2 regions of the Enterobacter bugandensis genome follow, and region 2 is predicted to be linked to the other one. Evidence: predicted binding sites of a transcription regulator. Region 2 holds the regulator's gene; the other holds the start of a gene.
The links. Region 2 encodes Fur, which represses iron uptake genes when iron is present. Its sites were predicted from a motif close to ATAATAATGAGAACNACTATCAA; they were not measured.
Positions count from the first base shown of each region.

Region 1: a site for Fur is predicted at 7,624-7,646, ahead of sufA (Fe-S cluster assembly scaffold SufA). Genes of this name have one in related genera too.

Region 1 is NZ_LT992502.1:1,970,065-1,986,022, forward strand. It holds gene DG357_RS09645 (fimbrial protein) at 1-410, shown strand, start outside; gene DG357_RS09650 (fimbrial protein) at 421-933, shown strand; gene DG357_RS09655 (LuxR C-terminal-related transcriptional regulator) at 985-1,623, shown strand; gene fdhF (formate dehydrogenase subunit alpha) at 1,687-3,837, opposite strand; gene DG357_RS09665 (biofilm development regulator YmgB/AriR family protein) at 4,022-4,300, opposite strand; gene DG357_RS09670 (hypothetical protein) at 4,330-4,650, opposite strand; gene ycgZ (regulatory protein YcgZ) at 4,655-4,894, opposite strand; gene DG357_RS09680 (diguanylate phosphodiesterase) at 5,235-6,455, shown strand; gene DG357_RS09685 (MerR family transcriptional regulator) at 6,644-7,372, shown strand; gene sufA (Fe-S cluster assembly scaffold SufA) at 7,686-8,054, shown strand; gene sufB (Fe-S cluster assembly protein SufB) at 8,063-9,553, shown strand; gene sufC (Fe-S cluster assembly ATPase SufC) at 9,563-10,309, shown strand; gene sufD (Fe-S cluster assembly protein SufD) at 10,284-11,555, shown strand; gene sufS (cysteine desulfurase SufS) at 11,552-12,772, shown strand; gene sufE (cysteine desulfuration protein SufE) at 12,786-13,202, shown strand; gene ldtE (L,D-transpeptidase LdtE) at 13,300-14,313, shown strand; gene lpp (murein lipoprotein Lpp) at 14,374-14,610, opposite strand; gene pykF (pyruvate kinase PykF) at 14,920-15,958, opposite strand, start outside.
Region 2 is NZ_LT992502.1:1,345,991-1,361,948, reverse strand. It holds gene pgm (phosphoglucomutase (alpha-D-glucose-1,6-bisphosphate-dependent)) at 1-68, opposite strand, end outside; gene seqA (replication initiation negative regulator SeqA) at 93-641, opposite strand; gene ybfF (esterase) at 825-1,598, shown strand; gene ybfE (LexA regulated protein) at 1,727-2,014, shown strand; gene fldA (flavodoxin FldA) at 2,170-2,700, shown strand; gene fur (ferric iron uptake transcriptional regulator) at 2,988-3,434, shown strand; gene chiQ (ChiQ/YbfN family lipoprotein) at 3,526-3,852, opposite strand; gene chiP (chitoporin ChiP) at 3,900-5,297, opposite strand; gene glnS (glutamine--tRNA ligase) at 5,742-7,409, opposite strand; gene nagE (PTS N-acetyl glucosamine transporter subunit IIABC) at 7,565-9,517, opposite strand; gene nagB (glucosamine-6-phosphate deaminase) at 9,846-10,646, shown strand; gene nagA (N-acetylglucosamine-6-phosphate deacetylase) at 10,702-11,850, shown strand; gene nagC (DNA-binding transcriptional regulator NagC) at 11,859-13,079, shown strand; gene nagD (ribonucleotide monophosphatase NagD) at 13,125-13,877, shown strand; gene asnB (asparagine synthase B) at 14,128-15,792, shown strand.

The DNA of each region.
Region 1 (15,958 bases), 620 kb from region 2:
GCATAACGACGCCGCAGCTGACGTTTCCCATCGGCGATATTTCTGCCGCGACGTTTGGCTCAACGGTCGGAACCACGCCGACGGGCGCTCAGAATACGCAAAACCTGGGTCTGAACTGCGACCCGGGGGCAAACGTCAACGTTTCGCTCAGTGGCATTCAGAACCCGGACGTAGCAACAACGAGCGTGCTCGCGCTGACGGGGCAGGGTAATACCGGCACGGCGAAAGGGGTTGGCGTTCAGCTCCTCTATAACGGTACGCCTCTCTCGTTAAATACCCGTCTGCCGTTAAATGCCGCCGCGGGTGGGCAGCAGGCATTTCCATTAACAGCGCGTTATTACCAGACCCAAACGACGGTTGAACCCGGTACTGCCAATGCGTCTGCAACCTTAAATTTGACGTATCAGTAAAGGATAAATGATGAATATTCTGCGCACGGCAGCGCTTGCCACCATATTAGTAAGCTGCAATACCTTTGCGACGGACAGCGTTAGCGTCAGCGTTACCGGAAATATTGTGGCCTCTCCCTGTATCTTTAATGGGGGAAATAACAGTCTGGATATCAACCTTGGCAATATTCAGGCATCCAATATGGCTACGCCGGGGTCATCGTCCGATCCTGTGCCGTTTAACCTGCTGTTTACCCAGTGTCCGACAGGGACGCGCAGCGTGACGGTCTTCTTTACCGGAAACCCCGATCCGGTCGCCGGGGCGGATTACTACATGAACAGCGGTTCGGCCACGAACGTCGCGATTGCGATGAGTGAGGCCGCAACGGGTGCAATGAAGGGAACCGGAACAAGTATTACACAAACTATTGCAGCAGACAGAACCGCAACGATGGCCATGCTGGCATCGGTCAGATCTTCCACGGGCGGCGCAACGCCGGGGAGCATCAGTGCCGTCGTCGTCATGACGATGCAGTACAACTAATCAGTACATGGGTTGATATTTCTTAATGATTGACAGATGTCGGTAACGGTAATGTTGAATATTCTGATAAAAGAGACAGATTCATTTTTTCGAGATGGCCTAAAGCGTTTTCTGGGGGAGTTCTTCTTTCATAATTTCAGACACCAGCTTCATTTTGAGGTTGAACTTACGCCGGAAAATGTCAGCGTTGCGGATATCATTTTTCTCTCTTTATGCCAGGGGGAAACGTTGACCTGTTATCCCGAGCTACAGGCGCGGAAAAAAGGGATTGTGATCGGCCTGGTTGATGATGAGCAGCGTTTCTCGGCATTTCCCTCCTGTTTTCAGGATATGATTTTTATCTCTCGCCGGGCCTCGCTCGATCGGATCGGTGAGGCGCTCTTTATCGCATGGTATCGCACGCAATTACCGGGCTATCGCTGGAAGAATAAAAGCTGCTACGAATGCCAGCACAAAATATTATCGCCGCAGCAGATTCGCGTTATGGTCAATTTCTACCGCGGGTTATCGGTAGGGCAGATTGCGAATAAACTAAACACCAGTGATAAAACCATTTTTACGCATAAATATCTGCTGATGCAGAAATTCGATCTGCGCAGCGATTTTGAACTTATGGCCTTGATTCACCGGATGGTAGAGAAAAATGCCTGTCCGAACCGGCTGCGTGACTATCTGATTAACAGCTTATAACCAGCAATAACGCTAAAGCGTGGCGCTGTTGCCGGGTGGTGCTGACGCCACCCGGCAGGAGCATCAGACGTTCACGGCATTGATCAATCGCGCTTTCATCGTCTGGTAAGACGACGCAGCAAATTCCTCCGCCCAGCGCTGATCCTCAATCGCCTCCAGCTGCACCGCGCAGTACTTCGTTTCCGGGGTTTTCGATATGGGGTCGAGATTATCCTGCGTCAGCTCGTTGCAGGCCCCGATCCACCATTGATAGGTCATATAAACCGCCCCGGCGTTGATGCGCTCGCTAATGCTGGCGCGGGTGATCACTTTACCCCGGCGCGAACGTACCCAGACCAGTTGACCGTCGCTAATACCTAGTCTGTCCGCATCGGCAGGATTCACCTGCACCCGTCCCGGCTCATCGGCGAGGCTTTGCAGCGCGGCGCAGTTACCCGTCATCGAGCGGCAGGAGTAGTGCCCAACTTCGCGTACCGTGCAGAGTACCAGCGGATAATCATCATCGGGCGTCTCGGCCGGCGCGCGCCACGGTGCGGCAAAGAGCTGCCCTTTACCGCTCGGGGTATCGAACTGATTATCTTTGTAGAGGTACGGCGTGCCGGGGTGATCGAGCGTCGGGCACGGCCACTGCACGTGGCCCATCTCGCCCATTTTTTCATACGTCACGCCGTAGAAGAGCGGGCACAGCTCGCGCATTTCATCCCAGATCTGCTGGTTATCGTCGTAATGCATCGGATAGCCCATCTCGGTGGCGAGCAGGCTGATGATCTCCCAGTCGCGCTTCACGTTGCCTTTGGCCTCAATAGCCTGGCCAAAACGCTGGAAACCCCGGTCGGCGCAGGTAAAGACGCCGCCGTGTTCGCCCCATGAGGTGGCAGGGAGCAGAACGTCCGCCACTTCCGCCGTTTTGGTCATAAAGATGTCCTGAACCACCACGAAGTCAAGCGCCTCGAAACCGCTGCGGACCAGGCCGAGATCGGCTTCCGTCTGCAGCGGATCTTCCCCCATGATGTAATAGGCTTTGACCTTGCCTTCCAGCGCAAGGTGAGGCACTTCGGTAATGCGCGTTCCGACGCGATCGTCCATGTTATTGACGTCAATCCCCCAGGCATCGGCGAACTTCTGCCGGACAGCCGGATCGGTCACATCCTGATAGCCGGGGAACATATTCGGCAGAACGCCCATATCGCAGGCGCCCTGAACATTGTTTTGCCCGCGCACGGGACCGACACCGACGGCAGGGCGGCCGAGGTTGCCGGTCAGCAGTGCCAGGCTGGAAAGCCCTTTGACGACATCGACGGCCTGGCCAAACTGGGTCACGCCCATTCCCCACATTACGGTGGCGGAAGGGGCCGCCGCGAAGGTGCGCATTGCCTGACGAACGTCGCGGGCGGGGATGCCGGTGAGGTGTTCTACGCGCTCTGGGGCATACTCTTTCACCGTCTGCCGATAGGCCTCAAGTCCTTCGGTAAACCGCGCGACGTAGTTCTTGTCGTACAGCTCCTCTTCCAGAAGCACATAGCCAAAGGCGTTCACCAGCGCCATGTTGCTACCGTTCTTCAATTGCAGATGCTGATCGGCAATGCGCGCCGTTTCGATACGGCGCGGGTCGCAGACGATGATTTTCGCGCCGTTTTCACGGGCTTTTAGCACGCGCCGGGCGACGATAGGGTGGGAGTCTGCGCAGTTATAGCCAAATACAAGCAGGCATTTGGAGTGTTCAATATCGTTGATAGAGTTGCTCATTGCACCGTTGCCGAGGGTCTCCTGAAGTCCGGCGACGGAAGGACCGTGACAAACGCGCGCGCAGCAGTCGACATTGTTGGTGTGCAGCACCGCGCGGGCAAATTTTTGCATCACGTAGTTGGTTTCATTCCCGGTACCGCGCGACGACCCGGTGGTCATAATCGAACGCGGGCCGAACTGGGCTTTAATGCTGCTGAGCTTCCGGGCGGTGTAGCGGATAGCCTCTTCCCAGGTCACGGGAGTGAATGTCTCTCCCTTGCGGTAGCGGATCATCGGCTGGGTCAGGCGTGGGGTGAGCAGGCGGGTATCGTTAAGGAAATCCCATCCGTAAAATCCTTTCAGGCATAGCGTGCCCTGGTTTGTGGCCCCCTCTGCCGCTTCGGCACGGATGATACGGTTATTCTCAACGACAAGGTTTAGTTTGCAGCCTGCACCACAGTAAGGGCAGACGCTGGCGATTTTTTTCATCAATAACAGACCTGTTAAGAAATGAAGCAAAATGACTGGTAAGCCCAGTCCCGTAACAGGGAGTAAGCAGAAACCATGCCATCTTTATAACGCTTCTTTACAGGGGGTTATGAAAGGAGGGGGGTGTCATCGTCAGCCTGTTCGACAATTCTGACGATGACACGATCGCTGAATGGCAGGGCGTTTAAACGTCATCCATGGTGTAGCCCACAACGATCTCAAGCGTCTTACGAATAACATCCGCCTGCACAACGTCTCTGGTAGCTTCCAGCGTCTGAATGAGCCACAGGATGATCGCTTTATTGGAAATATGACCTTCAGAGGCCAAAACACAGCGTACTGCAGTAGAAAAAATAGCGGACTCTTCAGCAAAACGATCGCCTGCGTGACGGAAATATTCCGCCAGCGCACTGTCTAAAAAAGCAGAGTGGTATTCGGGTTGAAGCTGAATATTTTGTCTCATTTGTTCTCACCGTAGCTGTTAAAATGCAGTCAATGTATTTTTTTGGGATCGGACGGCTTTCCCTTTCCAAACAACGACACTACATTGCCTCTGTTATCATTGAGAGGTCCCTCTCTGCTCATTCGTCCTTGCGCGGTTCTGCGACGTTTTAATCCGAGGCTTTTTGATCCGATATCGGCAATCGCCTTCGCCAGTGTCTCCCGCCGCCGGGGATTCTTTTCATGTGTTTTCATCTGCCGCAGACGCTGAACCAGAGCTTCAGTTGTAACGGGGCCACGCTCTCTCAAAAGAGAAAGAACGGCTTCGCCAATCAGCTGATCGGTCAGTTTGTCTGCGTCACTGCTGTTCATCACGTTATCGTTCGAAGAGCAAGCCAAGCAGCATATGGTAATGCTGTTCCTCTTCGGGGCCCTCGGCCCTTTCAAGGCGACTTAACAGTTTGGTACAGAGCGATTTGCGATTGAGATTTCGCCCGTCGCTAAGGATCTCAACAACGACCTGACCCAGCGTTTCCTGTTGGGTGGGAAGCGTGGCTTTTTCGAAGTACTGTGCGATTGCTGCTGCGGAATCTGCGACGTAACCTTTCTGCTGCATGTTTCGCTCCTGTAAAATTTTGTAATCAGTAACGTTACATTTAAGGTATACACTTTTTCTAAATCTGTACATTAAAAATGTACAGATTTTTAATAAAATCAGGATATATTTTATAAATACTCTATTTTTCAATTAGTTGTTTGTTGTTCATGAAACGGTAATGCTACAGAATATATTGTACAAATCGCACAGCCGCTGTTAAGTTGTACAACACTTGTGAGAGTGCCATTAACGGGCGTAAATGATTGAGATGTAAATTATTTGTGAGGCAATTAATGTGCTATAAGAGAAGTCTCTCCACATGTTTTTGTGGTCAAAACCCTTAACCCCCAGGAATCGCATGCTTACAACCATCATTTACCGCAGTCATATCTGCGAGGACGTTCCAGTGAAAGCACTGGAAGCTATGGTCGCTGCTGCAAATAATAAAAACCGGCAAGCCAACGTCACGGGGATCTTGCTGTTTAACGGCACACATTTTTTTCAGTTGCTTGAGGGGCCAGTGGAGCATGTTTCTGCTATTTATGAGGAGATCTGCAACGACCCGCGACACCATAACGTAGTCGAGCTGATGCGCGATCACGGCCCCGTCCGGCGTTTTGGCAAGGTGGGGATGGAGCTTTTTGATTTGCGCCAGTTCGACAGGAACGAGGTGCTGCAACAGGTGCTGAACAAGGGAACAACACGCTATCAGCTGACTTACAATGACCGTCCGCTGCAGTTTTTCCGTACCTTTGTCGAGGCCACGGAAAAAGCGAACTATTTTGAACTGCCGCCTGCGGATTCCTGGGAGTTCGTTCGCGAAGAAACACGCTTGTCAGCGCAACCCGAGGTAGTCGCGAAAGGAGCGGATTGCAGCTTTGCTTTCCAGCCGATAGTCGATCCGTTTATGCAGCAGGTTGTCTCCTGGGAGGCGCTTCTCCGCACGCCTGACGGCGGCGCTCCGGGGATCTACTTCGCCAATCTGCCGCGTGACGACGTGTATACCTCTGATTTGCACAGCAAGCAGGTGGCACTCTCAATGGCCAGCGCACTCGGGTTGCAGAACCAGACGTTATCCCTCAACCTGCTGCCTATGACGTTGGTTAACATTCCTAACGCCGTTGATTTCCTGCTCACCGCGATTGGAGCAAACGGTTTTGTTCCTGAGCAAATTGTGGTGGAGTTTACCGAAAGTGAAGCCATTTCCCGTTTTGACGAGTTCACGGATTCAGTCAGACAGCTAAAAAGTGCAGGCATCAGCGTGACGATCGATCACTTTGGTGCCGGCTTTGCGGGACTACAGCTACTGGCCCAATTCCAGCCCGACAGAATTAAGATTAATCGCGATCTCGTCGCGAACGTGCATAAAAGTGGCCCTCGACAGGCCATCATTCAGGCGATTATCAAATGCTGTTCCTCGCTTGAAATTCAGTTCTGCGCGGTCGGCGTGGAGAAGGCAGAAGAGTGGATGTGGCTGGAATCTGCGGGCATTTCCCAGTTCCAGGGCCATCTGTTTGCAAGCCCCCGGCATGGCGGAATTCCGGCGATTGCATGGCCGGAGAAGAAATTCGATTTTTGATAAAGCTGTACAAAATTCGGCGTACTTAGCTGTACGAGAAGCAAACTTTAGACAACAATGTATTAACAGGTGAAGGGAGAACGACCCCTTTCACCTGAGCAAAATGCGGTCTTAGTTATACAAATGGTTTGTACAATCTGATAAGGTTGGTGTAGTTAGGTATGGAAGTTCTGAGCGTGAGGGAGTTAATGGCCTATTACAGTATCGGCGAAGTGGCCGAACGATGCGGTATCAACCCCGTTACGCTGCGTGCCTGGCAGCGACGTTATGGATTGTTGAAGCCGCAGCGCAGCGAAGGGGGTCATCGTCAGTTTGACGATGAAGATATCCTGCGTATTGAAGAGATCAAACGCCTGATGAAAAGCGGCGTTTCGGTCGGAAAAGTAAAAGCCTTGCTGGAAAATAAAGAAGTCCTGACTCAGGGTAACTGGGTCTCGTTCCAGGAAGAGATGATGACCGTTCTGCGTTATGCCAGCCCGGCAAAGCTGCGCGCCAAAATCGGTGAGTTCCGCCGGGATCACGCCATGGATGCGCTGATTGATAACATCATTTCCCCCGTCCGCCAGCGAATGAATCAGGATCAAAATACTGTACGCCACATGGCGAGCATGCTTGACGGCGTCCTGATTGAATTCGCGGTTCTAAGCCTGGCGGAGTCGCGCAAGAAAGCGGGTAAAGATGCGTTGCTTATCGGCTGGGAATGCGATGACCGTACCCATCTTTGGCTTGAAGCCGCGCGGCTGGCGCAGCAAGGCTGGCACATTGACGTGCTGGCGGACCCGATTGATTCTCCGCGTCCTGAACTTTTCCCGGGGCAAAAAATCTTCGTCTGGACGGGAAAAACGCCAACACCGCGTCAGCAGGAACAGCTGGATCACTGGCGTGAGCAGGGTTTTAGCGTTTCATTTCACCAATAATAATCAGAGGCCTTGAGGGCCTTTTATTGTTTTAGACACTTCCAGAACAAAAGCTATCTCAAAAATAGGCATTTCCGATACATATTTTACTTTTCCTCTCTTCGCTGTTTTCTCCAACAGATAATCCATTAATTTTCAAAGTATTGAACAATTAAATCCATCCCGCCCGCATCTTCTGACAGGGTCTATGCTTAATAAAAGTAGACAAAAAGGGCGGTTTAGCCGAATGCCCCTGCTGACAGAGGGTTGAAGTGATAATCGTTATCACTAACATGGTGTTATGCCCTGATGGCTAATCAGATGAGGTGGACCTATGGAACTGCATTCAGAAACCTTCAATCCTGCCGATTTTGCCTGGCGAGGATTAACGCTCACGCCTGCGGCGGCGGCGCATATCCACGAGCTGGTGGCAAAAAATCCCGACATTCTCGGCGTGCGCTTAGGCGTTAAGCAGACCGGCTGCGCGGGCTTTGGCTACGTGCTGGATACCGTCACCGCACCGGAAAAAGATGACCTGGTGTTTGAAACCGACGGCGCAAAGCTGTACGTCGCGCTGCAGGCTATGCCGTTTATCGATGGAACCGAAGTGGATTACGTGCGGGAAGGTTTAAACCAGTTATTCAAATTTCATAACCCGAAAGCCCAGAACGAATGCGGCTGCGGCGAAAGCTTTGGGGTATAGGCGGTACTATGTCTCGTAATACTGAAGCAACGAGTGATGTAAACACCTGGAGCGGCGGACACCTCAACTATAAAGAGGGTTTTTTCACGCAGCTGCAGACCGACGAGCTGGCGAAAGGCATTAATGAAGATGTGGTGCGCGCCATTTCGGCTAAACGTAACGAGCCCGAGTGGATGCTCGAATTTCGCCTGAGCGCATTCCGCGCCTGGCTGGAGATGGAAGAGCCGCACTGGCTGAAAGCCCACTACGACAAGCTGAACTATCAGGATTACAGCTACTACTCCGCACCCTCCTGCGGCAGCTGTGACGATACCTGCGCCTCGCAGCCCGGCGCGGTCCAGCAGACCGGTGCCGAGAACAGCTTCCTGAGCAAAGAGGTTGAAGAGGCGTTTAACCAGCTGGGCGTGCCCGTGCGCGAGGGGAGAGAGGTGGCGGTGGACGCCATTTTCGACTCCGTCTCGGTGGCGACCACTTACCGTGAAAAGCTGGCCGAGCAGGGGATCATTTTCTGCTCCTTTGGCGAAGCCATTCATGACCATCCCGATCTGGTGAAAAAGTACATCGGCACCGTGGTACCGAGCAACGATAACTTCTTCGCCGCGCTGAATGCCGCGGTAGCCTCTGACGGCACCTTTATCTACGTGCCGAAAGGCGTACGCTGCCCGATGGAGCTCTCCACCTATTTCCGCATCAACGCCGAAAAAACCGGACAGTTTGAACGCACCATTCTGGTAGCGGACGAAGGCAGCTACGTCAGCTATATCGAAGGGTGCTCCGCCCCGGTACGCGACAGCTACCAGCTGCACGCGGCGGTGGTAGAGGTCATCATTCACAAAGACGCCGAGGTGAAATACTCCACGGTGCAGAACTGGTTCCCCGGCGACGGCAATACCGGCGGTATCCTGAACTTCGTCACCAAGCGCGCGCTGTGCGAAGGCGAAAACAGCAAAATGTCCTGGACGCAGTCGGAAACCGGCTCCGCTATTACCTGGAAATACCCGAGCTGTATTCTGCGCGGGGATAACTCCATCGGTGAGTTTTACTCGGTGGCGCTGACCAGCGGGCATCAGCAGGCCGATACCGGCACCAAGATGATCCACATTGGGAAAAATACCAAATCGACGATTATCTCGAAGGGGATCTCTGCCGGGCATAGCCAGAACAGCTATCGCGGGCTGGTGAAAATCATGCCGACGGCCACCAACGCGCGTAACTTCACCCAGTGTGATTCAATGCTGATCGGTGCCGACTGCGGGGCGCATACCTTCCCGTACGTCGAGTGTCGCAACAACACGGCTCAGCTGGAGCACGAGGCGACCACGTCGCGCATTGGGGAAGATCAGCTCTTCTACTGTCTGCAGCGGGGCATCAGCGAAGAAGATGCCATTTCGATGATTGTGAACGGCTTCTGTAAGGACGTGTTCTCTGAACTGCCGCTGGAATTCGCCGTTGAAGCACAAAAACTCCTCTCCATTAGTCTTGAACACAGCGTCGGTTAAGGAAAGCACATGTTAAGCATTAAAGATTTACAGGTTAGCGTGGAAGAGAAAGCGATCCTGCGCGGTCTCAATTTTGACGTCAAGCCGGGTGAAGTTCACGCCATCATGGGGCCGAACGGCTCCGGGAAAAGTACGCTTTCAGCGACGCTGGCGGGACGCGAAGATTACGAAGTGACAGGCGGCTCGGTCGAATTTAACGGCAAAGATCTTCTGGAGATGTCGCCGGAAGACCGCGCGGGCGAGGGCATCTTTATGGCCTTCCAGTACCCGGTGGAAATTCCGGGCGTCAGCAACCAGTTTTTCCTCCAGACGGCGCTGAATGCGGTGCGCAAGTATCGCGGCCAGGAGGCGCTGGATCGCTTCGACTTCCAGGATCTAATGGAAGAGAAGATCAAACTGCTGAAAATGCCAGAAGACCTGCTGACCCGCTCGGTCAACGTCGGCTTTTCCGGCGGCGAGAAAAAGCGTAACGATATCCTGCAGATGGCGGTGCTGGAGCCCGAGCTGTGCATTCTTGATGAGACCGACTCCGGTCTGGATATCGACGCCCTGAAGATTGTCGCCGACGGGGTGAATTCCCTGCGCGACGGCAAGCGCTCGTTCATTATTGTCACCCACTACCAGCGCATTCTGGACTACATCAAGCCGGACTACGTCCACGTGCTTTACCAGGGACGTATTGTGAAATCCGGTGATTTTACGCTGGTTAAACAACTGGAGGAGCAGGGTTATGGCTGGCTTACCGAACAGCAGTAATGCGCTCCAGCAGTGGCACCGGCTGTTTGAGGAGCAGGGTAATACGCGCTCCGAGCAGGCGCAGCAGCACCTGCAGCAGATGCTGCGCCTCGGCCTGCCGACGCGGAAGCATGAGAACTGGAAATACACCCCACTCGACGGCCTGCTGAACGGCGAGTTTGTGACGCGTCTGGCGGAGATTGACCCGGCCCGGCGCGACGATCTGGCGCTAACGGTGGATGCGGTGCGTCTGGTCTTTGTCGACGGCGTCTGGCGTCCAGAACTGAGTGACGACGCCCGGGATAGCGGGTTCGATATCGTCATTAACGACGACCGCCAGAGCCTGAGCGCCCCGGTTCAGCCGGAAGTCTTCCTCCACCTGACCGAGAGCCTGGCCCGCAGCGTGACGCATATTCAGGTCAAGCGTAACCAGCGTCCGGCAAAACCGCTGCTGCTGATGCACATCACACAGGGCGTGGAGGGCGATGAGATCAACACCGCACACTATCGCCATCACCTTGAGCTGGCGGAGGGGGCGGAGGCCACGGTAATCGAACATTACGTCAGCCTCAACGAGACCCGCCACTTTACCGGGTCGCGGCTGACGATGAACGTTGCCGCCAATGCGCAGCTTCACCATATTAAGCTGGCGTTTGAGAATCCGCAGAGCCACCATTTTGCCCATAACGATCTTCTGCTGGGCCAGGATGCCGCGGCGTACAGCCACAGCTTCCTGCTCGGCGGCGCGGTGCTGCGCCACAACACCAGCACGCAGCTTAACGGTGAAAACACTACGCTGCGGATCAACAGCCTGGCGATGCCGGTGAAGGCAGAAGTGTGCGACACGCGCACCTGGCTTGAGCACAACAAAGGCTACTGCAACAGCCGCCAGCTGCACAAAACCATCGTCAGCGATAAAGGGCGGGCGGTGTTTAACGGCCTGATTAACGTGGCCCAGCACGCCATCAAAACCGACGGGCAGATGACCAACAACAATCTGCTGCTGGGGCGCCTGGCGGAAGTGGACACCAAGCCGCAGCTGGAGATCTACGCCGACGACGTAAAATGCAGTCACGGCGCGACGGTCGGTCGGATCGACGACGAGCAGATGTTCTACCTGCGCTCGCGCGGCATCGACCAGCAGGCGGCGCAGAAAATGATCATCTACGCCTTTGCGGCGGAGCTTACGGAAGCGCTGCACGATGGCGTATTGAAGCAGCAGGTGCTGGCCCGCATTGGTCAGCGTCTGCCCGGAGGCGAAGCATGAGTTTTCCCGTAGAGAAAGTGCGGGCCGATTTCCCGGTTCTGACCCGTGAAGTGAACGGCCTGCCGCTGGCCTATCTCGACAGCGCGGCCAGCGCGCAGAAGCCGAATCAGGTGGTGGATGCGGAAGCCGAGTTCTACCGCCACGGCTACGCCGCCGTGCATCGCGGTATTCATACCCTGAGCGCCGAGGCGACCCAGCGCATGGAAAACGTGCGCACGCAAATTGCAGCCTTCCTCAATGCACGCCTGCCGGAAGAGCTGGTATTTGTGCGCGGCACAACCGAGGGGATTAACCTTGTCGCCAACAGCTGGGGCAACGCCCAGGTGCGCGCGGGGGATAACATCATCATCACCCAGATGGAGCACCACGCCAATATTGTGCCGTGGCAGATGCTCTGCGAGCGTGTCGGCGCACAGCTGCGGGTCGTTCCGTTGAACGACGATGGCACGCTGCAGCTGGAGCAGCTTGACGCCCTGCTGGACGATAAAACGCGGCTGGTGGCGGTCACCCAGGTCTCTAACGTGCTGGGCACCGAAAACCCGGTGACAGAGATTATAGCAAAAGCCCATCAGGCCGGCGCGAAGGTGCTGATTGACGGCGCGCAGGCGGTAATGCACCACGCGGTGGACGTGCAGGCGCTGGACTGCGATTTCTACGTATTCTCCGGGCATAAGCTCTATGGCCCGACCGGGATTGGCGTGCTGTATGTGAAAGAGGACATCCTGCAGGCGATGCCGCCGTGGGAAGGGGGCGGATCGATGATCGCCACCGTCAGCCTGACGGAAGGGACGACCTACGCACGTGCGCCCTGGCGCTTCGAGGCGGGCACCCCCAACACCGGCGGGATTATCGGCCTGGGGGCGGCGGTGTCTTACGTCTCCGCAATCGGCCTCGACGCCATCCAGGAGTACGAACAGCTGCTGATGCACTACGCGCTGCAGGAGCTTGCCAGCGTGCCGGACCTTACCCTGTATGGCCCGGCTGACCGACAGGGCGTGATTGCCTTTAACCTGGGGAAACACCACGCCTATGACGTGGGCAGCTTCCTCGATAATTACGGCGTGGCCGTCCGTACCGGCCACCACTGCGCCATGCCGCTGATGGCTTTTTACCAGGTGCCGGCAATGTGCCGCGCATCGCTGGTGATGTATAACACAATGGAAGAGGTCGACAGGCTGGTGGCGGGGCTTAAGCGCATTCACCAGCTGCTGGGCTAAGAAGAGGCAAAAGATGGCAGAACTGCCGGACAGAGACAAATTGCTGCGCAACTTTGGGCGCTGTGCAAACTGGGAAGAGAAGTACCTTTATATCATCGAGCTGGGGCAGCGTCTGCCGCCGCTCGGAGAAGAGGCGCATAACCCGGAAAACATTATTCAGGGCTGCCAGAGCCAGGTGTGGATTGTGATGGAGCAGTCTGACGACGGCACTATCGCCCTGCACGGCGACAGCGATGCGGCCATTGTAAAAGGACTGATTGCGGTCGTCTTTATTCTTTACCACCGGATGTCGGCGCAGGATATCGTCGCGTTCGATGTCCGCCCGTGGTTTGAAAAAATGGCCCTGACCCAACACCTCACCCCGTCCCGCTCCCAGGGGCTGGAAGCGATGATTCGCGCCATTCGCGCCAAAGCTGCAATCCTTAGCTAGACTTACAGAACAGCATTCATTCTGTTTCGCGAGGTGGTTCCCGCCTCGCTGGTTTTTCAGCTTTCTGGCATCCTGCCAGTGAATAAGGAATCTCAGCATGAAGCGCGCGTCTCTAATAACTCTATTACTCCTCAGTTCGCTCGGTACGTTTAATTCGGCCCGCGCGATGGACTATCCGTTGCCGCCCGCAGGCAGCCGTCTGATTGGGCAAAATCAAACCTACACGATACAGGAAGGGGATAATAAGCTTCAGACTATCGCCCGTCGGTTTAATACGGCGGCGCAGGTGATCCTTGAAACGAACAATACCATTGCGCCAGTAAACCCGGCACCGGGTACCGTTATCACGATCCCGTCGCAGATGTTGCTGCCGGATACCCCGCGCGAAGGCATTGTGGTTAACCTGGCCGAGCTTCGGCTCTACTACTTCCCGCCGGGAGAAAATATTGTCCAGGTCTTCCCGCTCGGCATCGGACAGCTGGGGCTGGAAACGCCGGTGAGCACCACCCGCGTCAGCCAAAAAATCCCTAATCCAACCTGGACGCCAACGGCGGGCATCAGAGCGCGTTCCCTGGCCCAGGGAATTAAATTGCCACCCGTCGTCCCGGCAGGGCCAAATAACCCGCTGGGGCGCTATGCGCTGCGTCTGGGAATTGGTAATGGGGAATATCTTATTCACGGTACCAGCGCGCCGGACAGCGTAGGTCTGCGCGTCAGTTCCGGCTGTATGCGAATGAACGCCCCGGATATTAAAGCCCTGTTTGAACAGGTGCGGGTCGGCACGCGGGTACAGATCATCAACGAGCCGGTGAAATTCTCGGTTGAGCCGGACGGTAAGCGCTATATTGAGGTCCACCGTCCGCTGGCGCAGGTGGAGGGCGAGAACCCGCAGATTTCGCCCATTACCCACTCGGCAGACTTTGCCACCTTTGTTTCTCAGGCCGGAAGCGATAAGGCGTTAATTGATAAAGCCCTGGCGCGCCGTGCCGGGATCCCGGTTGTCGTATCCGCGGGTAGCGGCCCGTCGGCCAGCAATAGCGTGTTGTCAGTGCAGAACAGCCGGGTGTCTGCTGCGGTAGCAGAAGAGGAAGGGGAAAAGGTAACGCAGTAGCAGTTTGACGCAGGCAAAAAAAATGGCGCACAATGTGCGCCATTTTATTAACAGGTACTATTACTTACGGTATTTAGTAGCCTGGTTGTCCAGACGCTGGTTAGCGCGAGCTGCGTCGTCTTTAGCAGCCTGAACGTCGGAACGCATTGCGTTCACGTCGTTGCTCAGCTGGTCAACTTTAGCGTTCAGAGTCTGAACGTCAGAAGACAGCTGATCGATTTTAGCGTTGCTGGAGCAACCAGCCAGCAGAGTAGAACCCAGGATTACCGCGCCCAGTACCAGTTTAGTACGATTCATTATTAATACCCTCTAGATTGAGTTAATCTCCATGTAGCGTTACAAGTATTACACAAACTTTTTTGGGTTGAGAATATTTTTTTGATGGGAATACGCCTATTTTTGATCGTTCGCTCAAAGAAGCATCGAATCAGTGCGTTTTGAGTAAAAAGCTATGTAAAAAAAGGCATTTTTCATCGGATTCATCTTAGATAAATCGCATTTAAATAGAAAAACCCGATTTGCTTTTTGAATGAATTTGGCTAATGCCGGGAATAAAAAAAGCGCCCATTGGGCGCTTTTTATCAAATTTAATTCGTTCGTGAATTATTACAGCACGTGAACGGAGGCAGTATTGGTTGTTCCGCTTGGTACCAGAGCACCAGAAACCATTACAACCACGTCGCCCTTCTGCGCCAGACCGCTTTCCAGAGCCATTGCTTTACCCTGAATGTAGAAATCGTCAGTAGAGGCGATCTCTTTGACCAGGTGCGCAACCACGCCTTTGCTCAGCACCAGCTGACGTGCGGTGGTTTCGTTGGTGGTCAGGGCCAGGATGGTGGCATCCGGGAAGTATTTACGCACTGCGCGCGCAGATTTACCGCCCTGGGTCGCAACAACAATCAGTGGCGCTTCCAGTTTCTCAGCGGTTTCTACCGCACCGCGGCATACTGCTTCAGTGATGCGCAGCTTGCGGCTGTCGTTGTTGAAGTCCAGACGGCTGGTCATCACGCGGTCAGTACGTTCGCAGATGGTCGCCATGATGCCGACCGCTTCCAGAGGGTATTTCCCTTTCGCGGATTCACCGGACAGCATTACTGCATCGGTACCGTCGAGGATGGCGTTCGCCACGTCGCCTGCTTCAGCGCGGGTAGGGCGTGGGTTTTTGATCATGGAGTCCAGCATCTGCGTGGCGGTGATAACCACTTTACGCGCGCGAACACATTTCTCGATCATCATCTTCTGCGCGAAGATCACTTCTTCAACCGGGATTTCAACGCCCAGGTCGCCACGAGCAACCATGATGCCGTCAGACGCTTCGAGGATTTCGTCGAAGTTGTTCAGGCCTTCCTGGTTTTCGATTTTGGAGATGATCTGGATCTTCTCGCCGCCGTGGGCTTTCAGGTGCTCACGGATTTCAACTACGTCGGAACGCTTACGGATGAAGGACGCCGCAACGAAATCAACGCCTTGTTCGCAGCCGAAGATCAGGTCCTGTTTGTCTTTCTCCGCCAGTGCTGGCAGCGCGATAGAAACGCCCGGCAGGTTAACACCTTTGTTTTCGCCCAGGTCGCCGTTGTTCAGCACTTTACAGATAACTTTGTTACCTTCGATAGCGGTGACTTCCATACCGATCAGACCATCGTCG
Region 2 (15,958 bases):
GTCAGCTGAGCGACGTTAATCAAATCGCTTTGTTGTGCAGGTTGGCCTGCACGGCTGTGATTTGCCATTACCGGGTCCTTATGATGCAAGGGTTAAATTGTACCGCAAACCTTTTCAATCAATTCCGCCGGGAACTGCATGGACTGCATGATGTGTTCAATCATGCTGCACTTGCGGCCCGTATTGGTATTGGTGATCACCCAGTACGGAGTGCCAGGGACATGTTTAGGTTTGGTTTGATTGCCATTTTGCAGCAGCGTCTGCTCGTCGCCCGCGAAATAGACGCGGGTACGGCCGTGCAGCGACTCGGTCGCTTCAGCAAACGCTTTGTTATCCAGGGAGTAAAGTGTAGACAGCACCAGCATAAAACGGTTAACCGCCTTTTTCTGCTCCGCATATTCGTCGGAGAGCAGCAGTTCGCGCATCGCGCGCACTTTATCTTTTACCGGCGTCACGGCAGGTTTTGCTTGTGCAGCAACGCTCGGCTGAGACACGACATCTTTGGTAACTGGGGTGGCAGGCTGTGAAGCGGCGGAAATTTTAAGCATGCGCCGTAAAATGTCGGACGCGCTCTCCCCGATATGCCGCGTCTGGCTGGCAATATACTGATAGAGTTCGTCATCAACTTCGATTGTTTTCATCTTAATCCAGTGCGATATCTTATCTGAATACAAGTCATTGGGATTATAAGGTCAAATCCCAACAGCGGATAGCGTCAAACCAGGTTGGCGGCAAAAGTCAGATTAAACTGGAACCTTGCAGCCGGGCGGCAGAATGGTCAACATGATACCCTAACCTGACATACGTAAAAAAAGAACTTTGCCATGAAATTGAATACCCGAGCGCAAACTGCACAATCGCCGAACAATAATTCCCCCATCGTGCTGGTTCATGGACTTTTTGGCAGCCTGGATAACCTGGGCGTGCTGGCCCGCGATTTGGTTACCGATCACGATATTTTACAGGTCGATATGCGCAACCACGGGCTTTCCGGCCGCTCAGACGAAATGACCTATGCGGCAATGGCGCAGGATCTGCTGGATACGCTGGACGCGCACAACCTGCAGAAGGTGACCCTCATCGGGCATTCAATGGGCGGTAAAGCGGTTATGGCGCTCACCGCGCTGGCGCCAGAGCGAATTTCCGGGCTTGTGGTGATTGACGTTGCGCCTGTGGGTTACGACGTTCGCCGTCACGATGAGATTTTCGCGGCGATCAATGCCGTAACCGAAGCTGGCGTTTCCACTCGTCAGCAGGCGGCAGCGGTTATGCGTGAGCATCTTGATGAAGAAGGCGTGGTGCAGTTCCTTTTGAAGTCGTTTGTTGACGGGCAGTGGCGTTTTAACGTGCCGGTGCTGTGGGACCAGTACAACAACATCGTGGGCTGGGAAACCGTTCCCACCTGGCCACACCCTGCCCTCTTTATTCGCGGCGGTAACTCTCCTTATATTACCGACGCGTACCGCGACACGCTGCTGGCACAATTCCCGCAGGCGCGCGCCCACGTCATTGCCGGTGCCGGACACTGGGTGCATGCGGAAAAACCTGATGCTGTACTGCGCGCCATTCGCCGCTATCTCGCTGATACTGCAAATTGATTAAAAAGAGAGCGACTGGAAGATGACGGGCTTCCAGTCGTTGGCGTGCCGTTTTTGGTGATGTATGATGGCGCGCTTATCGCCCGGGCTTTAGCAGGGCGGCGTGTTTCCCCCGAAGTCTCATAATCATGGCCAAAGAACAAACGGACCGTACGACACTAGATCTGTTCGCGAATGAGCGTCGACCGGGACGACCGAAAACGAATCCGCTTTCGCGCGATGAACAGCTGCGTATCAATAAACGCAATCAGCTTAAACGCGATAAAAATCGTGGGCTTAAGCGTGTCGAACTGAAGCTCAACGCCGACGCGGTCGATGCGCTTAACGAGCTGGCAGAGGCGCGTAACATCAGCCGCAGCGAGCTTATTGAAGAGATGCTCATCGCCCAACTCGAGACGCTGCGCAGCCAGGCATAAGTCTGAAAAACCCCTTTATCGCCCTTTTCATGTAGCACAGAGTGCAGTCCTGCGCGATAGCGGTTTCCGCAGGGTTGCCAGTTCTGCTATTATTGCCCTTATCCGTGGCCGAATTGCGCCACCATACCATTAAGTTTCAAGAGGTTATTTTACTCATGGCAATCATCGGCATTTTCTTCGGCAGTGATACCGGCAATACCGAAAATATCGCAAAAAACATTCAGAAACAGCTCGGTAAAGACGTTGCTGATGTGCATGACATCGCCAAGAGCAGCAAAGAAGATCTCGAGGGCTATGACATTCTGCTGCTGGGTATTCCAACCTGGTACTATGGTGAAGCCCAGTGCGACTGGGACGATTTCTTCCCGACGCTGGAAGAGGTGGACTTCAACGGCAAGCTGGTTGCCCTGTTCGGTTGTGGCGATCAGGAAGATTACGCCGAGTACTTCTGTGATGCGCTGGGGACGATTCGCGACATCATTGAGCCTAATGGCGCGGTTATTGTGGGCCACTGGCCGACTGCCGGTTACCACTTCGAAGCCTCTAAAGGCCTGGCCGATGACGATCATTTTGTCGGACTTGCCATTGACGAAGACCGTCAGCCAGAACTGACCGCAGAGCGTGTAGAGAAGTGGGTTAAGCAGATCCGCGAAGAACTGCATCTGGACGATATTCTCAACGCCTGATTTTTTACGGCGCAACGCGGGTTGCGCCCTTTTCCAGGTAAAACCGATTAAATTAATTGCTACAAACTTTTAACTTTTTCGCCCAGACCTGTACAATGTCTCCCTGGCAAAATGTGGTTTCCTTTGAGCAAGTTTGTAGGTGATACCACGTTTTTATAAGCATACTTTGCCTGAGACTTGCAGTTTTCATTTAGGCATGGCAGTTCTATAATGAGACGCATTATCCCAGGTGCATTTTCTGTCACTTCCCAGAGAAGTGAATCGTTTAGCAACAGGACAGATTCCGCATGACTGACAACAACACCGCATTAAAGAAGGCTGGCCTGAAAGTAACGCTTCCTCGGTTAAAAATCCTGGAAGTGCTTCAGGGTCCAGACAATCACCATGTCAGTGCGGAAGACCTTTATAAACGTCTTATCGACATGGGTGAAGAGATTGGGCTGGCCACCGTATATCGCGTGCTGAACCAGTTTGATGACGCGGGCATTGTTACCCGTCATAATTTCGAAGGCGGTAAATCTGTATTCGAACTGACCCAGCAGCATCACCACGATCACCTGATCTGCCTCGATTGCGGCAAGGTCATTGAATTTAGCGATGATTCCATCGAAGCGCGTCAGCGTGAAATCGCAGCTCGTCATGGCATTCGCCTGACCAACCACAGCCTGTACCTTTACGGTCACTGCGCTGAAGGGGATTGCCGCGAGAATGAACACGCTCACGACACAAAATAAGTTAGCGTTCATACTCTGAGCCAGCCGTAAGGTTGGCTTTTTTTTGCCTGAAAAAAGCCCGGTAAGCAAAGTGCACCGGGCGTAGAGCAACTTATTTGTTGTTATTGCGTATCTCGTTCCAGATTTTATCGCAACGCTTCGCCACTTCCTGATCGTTACCGGTTTTACGTGCCTGAATGCAGGCCTGATAATCCATCACGCGAACATTCTCCTGCGTCGCGAACGCCTCATGCGCTTTCTCTTTCTTTAACACATTTAGCACGCTCTGGCAGGCTTCAATTTTCTCAGGCGATCCTTCCGCGGTATTAATACAGGCGCTATACGCCTCCTTCAGACGGGCGTCCTCTTTCGGCGCCTGAGTCTGAACACACGCCACCAGCCCTGATGCCATCAGCGCGACGATTACGATTTTTTTCATCATATGCAGTCTCCAGACCGGCGGGACTCAGCCCGCCGGTGTGCTCATCAGAAGATGGTGAATGGGGCGATAACCATGAATTTGACGTCACGTTCATCCTGGAAGATGTTGCCGTAACCGCCCGCATAGCTTGGGATATCGGAGTGGTTGTCATACTGCGTAAAGTGCAGCTTGAACATCGTGCCTTTCGCGCGGCCATCCTGCAGGGTGTAGATAGCATCCAGGCTGTAGGAGGACTCTTTCAGGCGATAGTTTGGATCGTAGTACGCATCCGGCGTCGCCATGTCTGCTGGTTTTGCATCCCAGGCGTAAGCGTAAGAAGCGCCCACCGCCCAGCCCGGCAGGTTCCAGTTTTTCAGGTCATACATGGCGCCGAAGAAGACCGCTTTCTCGCCGTCGGCGTTGAAGTCTGAGCGGTTATCCCACCAGATATCCAGACGACCGTTGGATGAGGCATAGGTCGGCGTCATACGCTGCAGGAAGTAGCCCTGCTGCCCTTCAGCCTTCACCCATGTGCCTTCCAGACGCAAATCAACCTGACCGACCTTATAGCCGAAGGTTAACGCCTGCAGCCACGCGGTGCCGTTATAAATGTCGTTTACGCTGCCATCGCTGACCTTATCGCGCGTACCGTAGAACTGGTAGCTAGTGCTCAGCGGACTACCGGCGATATCAAATTTGTAGCTGGCTTTAGCAAAATACTGATCGATATAGCCTTCCGCCTGACCAAATGCGGCTTCCAGAACCAGATCGTTTTTGAAATCGTACTTCGCGCCCAGCGAGTGGAGGTAATCGACTTTGGTTTTCTTATCGTTCTGGTAGAACTTGTCCATCTCAATGTGCCACGGCGCTTTGTACTCGTTGGTCCACATATAGGAGAAGCTCAACGCACCTGCATCACCGTAGTCAAAATTAGCCCCGGCTTCTGCCCCCTGATAGGTACCAGGCATAAAGCTCCAGTGCGGCGCTAACAGCGTCTGGCCGGTTGGCTGAATATAGCCCCCACGCGCCCATACCGGGCCGTATTTGAATTTCGCTGCGGCCTTATAAAGGCTGATACCGCTTTTATCCCCTGACCAGTCTTCGTCATAGGCTTTATTACTGGAGGAGAAGGCAATTTCGTTCGGGTGGCCGCTGTCGCCATTTTCAGCCATTTCAATCGCCGTAAACGCGGCAATATCCAGACCGAACATATCGGCGGCGTAGCCTGACTGGAAGTCCAGGTTGGCGTTCCAGGTAGAGTGAGAGAGGTTGGTTTTGTATTTATCTTCTGTGACATCTTTACGGTCACGTTCGCGCTGCCAGTAATAAATACCGCCAGTGAGGGTAGAATCTTCGATGAAACCTGCTGCTTTTGCCTCTGGTGTCACCACCAGGCCCGACATTGCTGTCACACCGGCAATAGCCAGCGCCAGCGCACTACGTTTGCCACTGAACGTACGCATAGATTATTCCTCTTTGACGAATTAAAACGCCTTAAACGGCGAAAATATAAAAGACCAAAAGGCCAGGGGTAGTTATAAATACCCTCGAATTAACTACCGTCTTTAGGTTATTTTTCGCGACGCGAATTATCAATGCTTTTCAGTGGGCAAAAGTCAGGATTATGACGAAGTGCACATAATTGGTAGTGCTTTGTAACATTTGGCCGGATGCGAGGTGTGGCGGGGGTAGAGCCGGTAATTTCAGCGTATCAGATCGTAATAAAACCCGTATTTGTCTTTATTCTCCATTTTATGAAACAGACAAACTTTTTTTAAAAATAAGTAGCACCGCATTGACCAAAATTTTAGCTGGCCTAATTACGGGCCTACTTTAACGATATGATCATTAAATAAAAAAACGCCGCTATAAGCGGCGTTTGTTTCTCATTGACCAGTGCAACGTTATTATTCGCCGATCTTGGTCCAGGTATCACGCAGACCTACGGTACGGTTAAATACCGGTTTTTCTGCCGTGCTGTAACGGCTGTCCAGGCAGAAGTAACCTTCACGCTCGAACTGGAACGCTTTGCCCGCTTCAGCGGCTTTCAGCGATGGCTCCGCATAACCCTGCTTGATCACCAGAGATTCCGGGTTGATGGTCGCCAGGAAGTCTTCAGCCGCACCCGGGTTAGGTACGCTAAACAGACGATCGTACAGACGAATTTCTACCGGCAGCGCGTGGGAAGCGCTCACCCAGTGGATCACGCCTTTCACCTTGCGGCCGTCTGCCGGATCTTTGCTCAGCGTCTCAGCATCGTACGAACAGAAGATGGTGGTAATGTTACCTTCAGCATCTTTCTCTACGCGCTCGGCTTTGATGACGTAGGCGTTACGCAGACGAACTTCTTTACCCAACACCAGACGCTTGTACTGCTTATTGGCTTCTTCACGGAAGTCAGCACGGTCGATCCAGATCTCACCGCTGAACGGCACGTCGCGGCTTCCCATTTCCGGTTTATTCGGATGGTTAGGCATAGAGACCAGCTCGCTTCCACCCTGCGGGTAATTTTCAATCACCAGTTTCACCGGATCGATAACGGCCATCGCGCGCGGGGCGTTTTCGTTAAGATCTTCACGAATGCAGGATTCCAGAGACGCCATTTCGATGGTGTTGTCCTGCTTGGTCACGCCGATACGTTTGCAGAACTCACGAATAGAAGCGGCAGTGTAACCACGACGACGCAGGCCGGAGATGGTCGGCATGCGCGGGTCGTCCCAGCCTTCAACGTGCTTGTCGGTCACCAGCAGGTTCAGCTTACGCTTGGACATCACGGTGTATTCCAGATTCAGACGAGAGAACTCGTACTGACGCGGATGCACAGGAATGGTGATGTTATCCAGCACCCAGTCGTACAGACGACGGTTATCCTGGAACTCCAGCGTACACAGCGAGTGGGTGATGCCTTCCAGCGCATCGCTGATGCAGTGGGTGAAGTCGTACATCGGGTAGATGCACCACTTGTTGCCGGTCTGGTGGTGTTCTGCGAACTTAATGCGGTACAGCACCGGATCGCGCATCACGATAAACGGCGACGCCATATCGATTTTGGCACGCAGGCACGCTTTACCTTCTTCGAAGCCACCGGCACGCATTTTTTCAAACAGCGCCAGGTTCTCTTCCACGCTGCGATCGCGGAACGGGCTGTTTTTGCCTGGTGCAGTCAGCGTACCGCGATACTCGCGGATTTCGTCCGCAGACAGCTCGTCAACGTATGCCAGACCTTTGTTGATCAGCTCCACCGCGTAGGCATACAGCTGATCAAAATAGTCAGAGGAGTAGCAGATATCGCCAGACCAGTTGAAGCCCAGCCATTGCACGTCGTTTTTAATGGACTCAACGTATTCGATGTCTTCTTTTACTGGGTTGGTGTCATCGAAACGCAGGTTGCACTGCCCCTGGTAGTCTTGCGCAATGCCAAAGTTCAGGCAGATCGATTTCGCGTGACCAATGTGCAGGTAGCCGTTCGGCTCCGGCGGGAAACGCGTATGTACCGTGGTGTGCTTACCACTGGCCAGATCTTCATCGATGATCTGACGAATAAAGTTACTCGGGCGGGCTTCTGCCTCACTCATCGTGGATTCCTCAAAGCGTAAACAACGTATAACGACATATGATCTTATAAGCCGGACGAAGAGACAACCTTTATGTCACGGAAAAAACGTTACCCATAAAAAAAGCGGCGGAGGATAACCCCCGCCGCTTAAGGCATGACTCTACTCAGGAGCGATTACTTGCCTTTAATCTCATACAGCGGTGTCTGACCCGCAACCACCTGACCTTTAGCCTGGAGTACCAGACCGCTAAAGTCGTCGATGTTGCTGCACACGACCGGACTAATCATCGAGCGCGCGTTGGCGTTCAGGAAGTCCAGATCCATTTCCAGAATCGGCTGACCTGCCACCACTTCGGCCCCCTCTTCCACCAGGCGAGTAAAGCCCTGACCGTTCAGCGCTACGGTATCGATCCCCATATGGACAACGATCTCCGCGCCTTTTTCGGTTTCGAGGCAGAACGCGTGGTTGGTGTTGAAGATTTTCACGATGGTGCCTGCCGCCGGAGACACAACGGTTTTGCCCGTTGGTTTCACCGCCACGCCGTCACCGACCGCTTTGCTGGCGAACGCTTCGTCAGGCACCTGCTCAAGGTCAACCACGTCACCCGTTACCGGAGAGACCAGCGCGGCCACCGTCACGGCGTTAGGCACGGCCTGCGGCTTCGCAACCGGGGCAGCCGTCGACGCAGGTGCGCTGTCGGCTGATGCCGCCGCGACCGGGCCACGGGCAACCACTTTCTTCATTTCGTCGCCAATGGATTCCGCTTTGGCGCCTACGATAACCTGGATAGTTTGTTTGTTCAGTTTAACCACGCCCGATGCACCAAGGCGTTTACACATTGCGTCGCTTACGCGCGCCGAGTCACCCACCGTCAGACGCAGACGGGTGATACAGGCGTCAATCGCTTTCAGGTTGTCAGTCCCACCGACAGCAGCGATATAGCTGGTCGCCAACTGAGTCAGACCCTCTTCGGTATTGCTGTTGGCTTCGTTGGTGACCACTTCGTCTTTGGTATCTTCGCGGCCTGGTGTTTTGAGGTTAAACATACGAATAACCGCAGTGAACAGCACGAAGTAGATGACGAAGAAGACCAGACCCATTACCACCAGCATCCAGACGTTCTTGCTTGCCGCCGGCAGGTTGTACATCAACACGTAGTCGATCGCGCCTGCAGAGAAGGAGAAGCCAGCATGGATGCCCAGCAGGGTCGCCACAAACAGGCTGATACCGGTCAGGACCGCATGCATGAGGTACAGCACCGGCGCCAGGAACATGAACAGGAATTCCAGCGGCTCGGTTACACCGGTCAGGAACGCGGTAATCGCAACGGACAGCAGCATGCCGCCAACCATTGGGCGACGCGCTTTTGGCGCAGCCAGGTACATTGCCAGTGCAGCGCCCGGCAGACCAAACATCATGATTGGGAAGAAGCCAGACATGAACATACCCGCGGTGCCGTCACCCGCATAGAAGCGGTTGATGTCGCCGTGGAATACGGTGCCCGCAGCATTGGTGAACTCACCAATCTGGAACCAGGCGATGGTGTTCAGCACCTGATGCAGACCGGTTGGGATCAGCAGACGGTTGATAAAGCCAAAGATACCTGAGCCCACTGCACCCGCAGAAACAATCCACTCGCCGCCCGCATGGATAGCATGCTGCACCGGCGGCCAGACGTAGCCAAAGATAGCTGCCAGGATCAGACAGAAAAAGCCCGTCGCAATTGGCACAAAACGTTTACCGCCGAAGAAGCTCAGGAAGTCAGGCAGTTTGATACCCGCCCAGCGGTTGTACACGGCACCACCGACCAGACCGGTAATGATACCCGCCAGTACACCCATGTTGATTTCCGGGTTGATGGTTACCATCGCTTTCGTGAGGATGAAGTAACCTACCGCCCCTGCCAGTGCCGCAGCACCGGCGCTGTCTTTTGACCAGCTTGACGCCACGCCGATGGCGAAGATCAGCGCAAGGTTGTCAAAAATGGCGCCGCCTGCCTGGGCAATAAACGGCACGTTAAGAAGATCGGGTTGCCCGAATCGCAGCAGCAACGCTGCAACCGGTAGCACGGCGATAGGGAGCTGCAAAGCCCTACCGAGGCGCTGGAAAAAACCTAAAATATTCATCCTATTCCCCCTACGAGACCCATTATTAAGACTCGCGCATAAACTATGTTTTTATTGTGTCACGAACGATAGATACAGTTGATGATTCACTGGCAGTCTGAGTGTGTGAAAAATTAATTCGTATCGCAAATTAAACACCTATTTTTTGTGATTATTGTCACCAAATATCGTATTCCCTCCTCCCTTTCACTGGCTAACAGCCAAAACTTATTTTATCATTCAAAAAATCAAGACGGATTGATCCGGCCTGAAAGGTTCCAGGTTACGCTTAAGCATCAGGTTCCGATACCCATCCGCCCACTCTTCTACTTAAACTTTGAGGTGAACAATGAGACTGATTCCCCTGGCAACTGCTGAACAAGTCGGTAAATGGGCCGCTCGCCATATCGTTAACCGTATTAATGCCTTCAAGCCTACTGCCGATCGTCCCTTCGTTCTTGGCCTTCCAACCGGTGGTACCCCACTGACCGCGTACAAAGCGCTGGTTGAAATGCATAAAGCGGGCCAGGTTAGCTTTAAACACGTTGTGACCTTCAACATGGACGAATATGTCGGCCTGCCAAAGGAGCATCCTGAAAGCTACCATAGCTTCATGCACCGCAATTTCTTTGATCACGTTGATATCCCAGCTGAAAATATTAACCTGCTGAATGGAAATGCGCCTGATATTGACGCAGAATGCCGTCAGTACGAAGAGAAAATCCGTTCTTACGGTAAAATCCACCTGTTCATGGGTGGCGTGGGCAACGATGGTCATATCGCGTTCAACGAACCAGCTTCTTCTCTGGCTTCCCGTACCCGTATTAAAACGCTGACCCATGACACCCGCGTGGCAAACTCCCGCTTCTTTGACGGTGACGTGAACCAGGTTCCAAAATACGCCCTGACCGTTGGCGTAGGCACCCTGCTGGATGCCGAAGAGGTGATGATTCTGGTACTGGGCGGCGTGAAAGCGCAGGCGCTCCAGGCAGCCGTTGAAGGCAACGTTAACCACATGTGGACCATCAGCTGCCTGCAGCTGCATCCAAAATCAGTCATCGTCTGCGACGAACCGTCCACGATGGAGCTGAAGGTGAAAACGCTGAAATACTTCAACGAGTTAGAAGCTGAGAACATCAAAGGTCTGTAATTGAATAACCGCCTCTTCTGTCAGAGGCGGTCGCTTTTTTTAACCGGGGGTCGATATGTACGCTTTAACCCACGGTCGGATTTATACCGGCCATGAAATTCTGGATGACCATGCGATTGTTATCGCCAATGGCCTGATTGAACGTGTTTGCCCGCTGGCGGAACTGCCGCCGGAGATAGAACAGCGCTCACTCAATGGAGCAGTAATCTCCCCCGGTTTCATCGACGTACAGCTTAACGGCTGCGGCGGTGTGCAGTTCAATGACACCGCCGAGGCGGTGACGGTTGAAACGCTGGAAATCATGCAGAAAGCTAACGAGAAATCAGGCTGCACCAGCTATCTGCCGACGCTCATCACCAGCAGTGATGACCTGATGAAACAGGGTATCCGCGTGATGCGCGAATACCTGGCCAAACACCCGAACCAGGCGCTGGGTCTGCATCTGGAAGGGCCATGGCTGAACATAGTGAAAAAAGGCACGCATAACCCGGATTACGTGCGCAAGCCGGATGCTGAACTGGTCGACTACATGTGTGCCAATGCTGATGTGATCGCTAAAGTGACGCTGGCGCCTGAAATGACCGGTACTGAGGTCATCAGCAAACTGGCTGCCGCCGGGATTGTGGTTTCAGCAGGCCACTCAAACGCCACGCTGAAAGAAGCCAAAGCGGGCTTCCGTGCCGGCATTACCTTTGCGACCCACCTTTACAACGCCATGCCGTATATTACCGGCCGTGAACCGGGTCTGGTCGGGGCGATTCTCGACGAACCAGACGTCTACTGCGGCATTATCGCTGATGGCATGCACGTTGATTACACCAACATTCGCAACGCCAAACGGCTGAAAGGTGACAAGCTCTGCCTGGTCACCGATGCCACCGCGCCAGCAGGTGCAAATATTGAGCAGTTCATTTTTGCTGGTAAAACAATATACTACCGCAATGGACTGTGTGTGGATGAAAACGGTACGCTGAGTGGCTCCTCTTTGACCATGATTGAAGGGGTGCGTAACCTGGTGGAGCATTGTGGGATTGCGCTTGATGAAGTCCTGCGTATGGCCACCCTTTATCCGGCTCGCGCCATCGGCGTGGATAAACAGCTCGGCGGAATTGCACCAGGTATGGTTGCAAACCTGACGGCATTCACACACGATTATAAAATTATTAAGACCATCGTTAATGGTAACGAGGTCGTCACTGAGTAAGTAAAAGTATGACACCAGGCGGACAAGCTCAAATCGGTAATGTCGATCTCGTTAAACAACTTAACAGTGCGGCGGTTTATCGCCTGATTGACCAACATGGTCCAATCTCGCGGATCCAGATAGCCGAACAAAGCCAGCTTGCTCCCGCCAGCGTGACAAAAATTACCCGCCAGCTCATTGAGCGCGGTTTGATCAAAGAAGTCGATCAGCAGGCCTCCACCGGGGGCCGCCGCGCCATCTCCATCATTACCGAAACCCGTAACTTTCAGGCCATTGGCGTCCGGCTTGGTCGTCATGACACCACGCTCACGCTGTACGATTTGAGCAGCAAAGCCATTGCGGAAGAGCACTACCCACTGCCCGAGCGCACCCAGGAGACGCTGGAACACGCGCTGCTGAATACTATCGCGCACTTTATTGAAAGCTGTCAGCGCAAGATCCGCGAACTGATCGCCATCTCCGTCATTCTGCCGGGCCTGGTCGACCCGGAAAGCGGTGTGATCCGATACATGCCGCATATTCAGGTTGAGAACTGGGCGCTGGTCGACGCGCTGGAAAAACGCTTTAAGGTGACCTGCTTTGTCGGCCATGATATTCGTTCTTTAGCGCTGGCTGAGCACTACTTTGGTGCGAGTCAGGACTGTGAAGACTCTATTCTGGTGCGCGTACACCGCGGTACGGGCGCAGGCATTATCTCCAATGGCCGTATTTTTATTGGTCGTAACGGTAACGTTGGCGAGATCGGCCACATCCAGGTTGAACCGCTCGGCGAACGCTGCCACTGCGGCAACTTCGGCTGCCTTGAAACCATCGCCGCCAACACGGCCATCGAGCAGCGCGTTCGCCACCTGCTTGAGCAGGGTTATCAAAGCCGCGTCACGCTGGACGATTGCAAGATAGGCACCATCTGCAAAGCCGCCAATAAAGGCGACGCGCTGGCCTGTGAGGTGATCGAGCAGGTAGGTCGCCATCTGGGGAAAACCATCGCCATCGCCATTAACCTGTTTAACCCGCAGAAAGTGGTGATCGCCGGAGAGATTGTTGAAGCGGAAAAGGTGCTGCTGCCCGCCATCGAAGGCTGTATCAACACCCAGGCGCTGAAAGCATTCCGACAGAACCTCCCGGTGGTTCGTTCGAAGCTTGACCATCGCTCGGCGATTGGCGCGTTTGCGCTGGTCAAGCGCGCCATGCTCAACGGGATCCTGCTCCAGCATTTGCTGGAATCCTGATCGGACCTTATAGTAACGCCTTCTTTTTTTGATGTCGGAATGTCCATGACCATTAAGAATGTAATTTGTGATATCGACGGCGTGCTGATGCACGACAACGTTGCCGTGCCGGGTGCTGCGGAGTTTCTTCACCGCATCATCGACAAAGGAATGCCACTGGTTCTACTCACGAACTACCCTTCCCAAACCGGTCAGGATCTGGCGAACCGCTTTGCCACCGCAGGCGTCGACGTGCCGGACAGCGTGTTTTATACCTCCGCAATGGCAACGGCGGATTTCCTGAAGCGTCAGGAAGGAAAAAAAGCCTACGTGGTCGGTGAAGGCGCGCTGATCCACGAGCTATATAAAGCAGGCTTTACCATTACCGATGTGAACCCGGACTTTGTGATCGTGGGAGAAACGCGTTCCTTTAACTGGGAGATGATGCATAAAGCAGCCTACTTTGTCGCCAATGGTGCGCGCTTTATCGCCACCAACCCGGATACGCACGGCCGTGGTTTCTATCCGGCCTGCGGCGCGCTGTGCGCCGGTATTGAAAAAATCTCCGGCCGTAAGCCTTTTGTTGTCGGCAAACCGAGCCCGTGGATCATCCGCGCCGCGCTGAATACGATGCAGGCACACTCAGAAGAAACCGTCATTGTTGGCGACAACCTGCGCACCGATATTCTGGCTGGCTTCCAGGCAGGGCTTGAAACCATCCTGGTACTTTCTGGCGTCTCGCAGCTTGATGACATCGATACGATGCCCTTCCGACCTAGCTGGATTTACCCCTCTGTCGACGAAATCGACGTTATTTGATTCTGAACCACGTCCCAGGGCGTGGTTTTTCATTTTCAGCTTATACAAACAAAACACCATCTAACAAAAAACCATTTTCATTACATAATCATCAATAAAAGGATGCGTGACGTACTCTTTTTTCACTATTCCGCAATCACTATTGCACTATTTCCGTTTTGGCCCGTAAAACCCTTGCGCCCCTCCCCCCTTTTGCGGCATTTTCATAAGCAAGCAACATCACAATGCAACAGGGTTAACGGAGAAGGTTATGTGTTCAATTTTTGGCGTACTGGATATTAAAACTGACGCGGGCGAACTGCGTAAAAAAGCACTCGAATTATCCCGCCTGATGCGCCATCGCGGCCCGGACTGGTCAGGCGTTTACGCCAGCGACAAAGCGATTCTGGCTCACGAACGCCTGTCGATTGTTGACGTCAACGCCGGTGCACAGCCGCTGTATAACGAGAAAAAAACGCACGCGCTGGCTGTCAACGGTGAAATTTATAACCATCAGGCGCTGCGCGCCGAGTACGGCGACCGCTACGCCTTCCAGACCGGCTCTGACTGTGAAGTGATCCTGGCGCTGTATCAGGAGAAAGGCCCGGAGTTCCTCGACGAGCTGCAAGGCATGTTTGCCTTCGCGCTGTACGACAGCGAAAAAGACGCTTACCTGATTGGCCGTGACCATATTGGTATTATCCCGCTGTACATGGGGCACGATGAACACGGCAACTTCTATGTCGCGTCCGAAATGAAAGCCCTGGTGCCGGTCTGCCGCACCATCAAAGAGTTCCCGGCGGGCAGCTATCTGTGGAGTAAAGACGGTGAAATCCGTTCGTACTACCAGCGCGACTGGTTTGACTATGACGCGGTGAAAGACAACGTGACGGATAAAGCCGAGCTGCGTCAGGCGCTGGAAGATTCCGTGAAAAGCCACCTGATGTCAGACGTGCCTTACGGCGTACTGCTCTCCGGCGGTCTGGACTCCTCCGTGATCTCCGCGATCACCAAGAAATTCGCGGCTCGTCGCGTGGAAGATCAGGAGCGCTCCGAGGCCTGGTGGCCGCAGCTGCACTCCTTTGCCGTGGGCCTGGAAGGGGCACCGGATCTGAAAGCCGCGCAGGAAGTGGCAAACCACCTCGGCACCGTGCACCATGAAATTCACTTTACCGTGCAGGAAGGCCTGGATGCGATCCGCGATGTGATCTATCACATTGAAACCTATGACGTGACCACCATTCGCGCCTCCACGCCGATGTACCTGATGTCGCGTAAGATCAAGGCGATGGGCATCAAGATGGTCCTCTCCGGTGAAGGTTCTGACGAAGTGTTTGGCGGCTACCTGTACTTCCATAAAGCGCCAAACGCTAAAGAGCTGCATGAAGAGACCGTGCGTAAGCTGCAGGCGCTGCACATGTTCGACTGTGCCCGTGCCAACAAAGCGATGTCGGCCTGGGGCGTAGAAGCGCGCGTGCCGTTCCTGGATAAGAAATTCCTCGACGTGGCGATGCGCATCAACCCGCAGGATAAAATGTGCGGCAACGGCAAAATGGAAAAACATATCCTGCGTGAATGTTTTGAATCTTACCTGCCGGCGAGCGTGGCATGGCGTCAGAAAGAGCAGTTCTCTGATGGCGTCGGCTACAGCTGGATCGACACCCTGAAAGAGGTGGCAGCGAAGCAGATTTCTGACCAACAGCTGGAAACCGCAAGCTTCCGCTTCCCGTACAACACGCCGGGCTCGAAAGAAGCGTACCTCTACCGTGAGATCTTTGAAGAGCTGTTCCCGGTGCCGAGCGCTGCCGAGTGTGTTCCTGGCGGTCCGTCAGTGGCCTGTTCATCCGCAAAAGCCATTGAATGGGATGAATCTTTCAAGGCGATGAACGATCCATCGGGGCGTGCGGTAGGCGTTCACCAGTCCGCCTACAAATAATCACAACGATTTCAAACAGGCCCCTCAGGGGCCTGTTTTTTTTGCCTCACATTTCACCACCAAAAACCGATTAATAACCAATAATTGCCGAATATTCGGCCACGCTGTTCGCAACCTAACCAAACAGTCACATTCCGGCTATTTTCGTTGAAAAAGGTGTTGACGC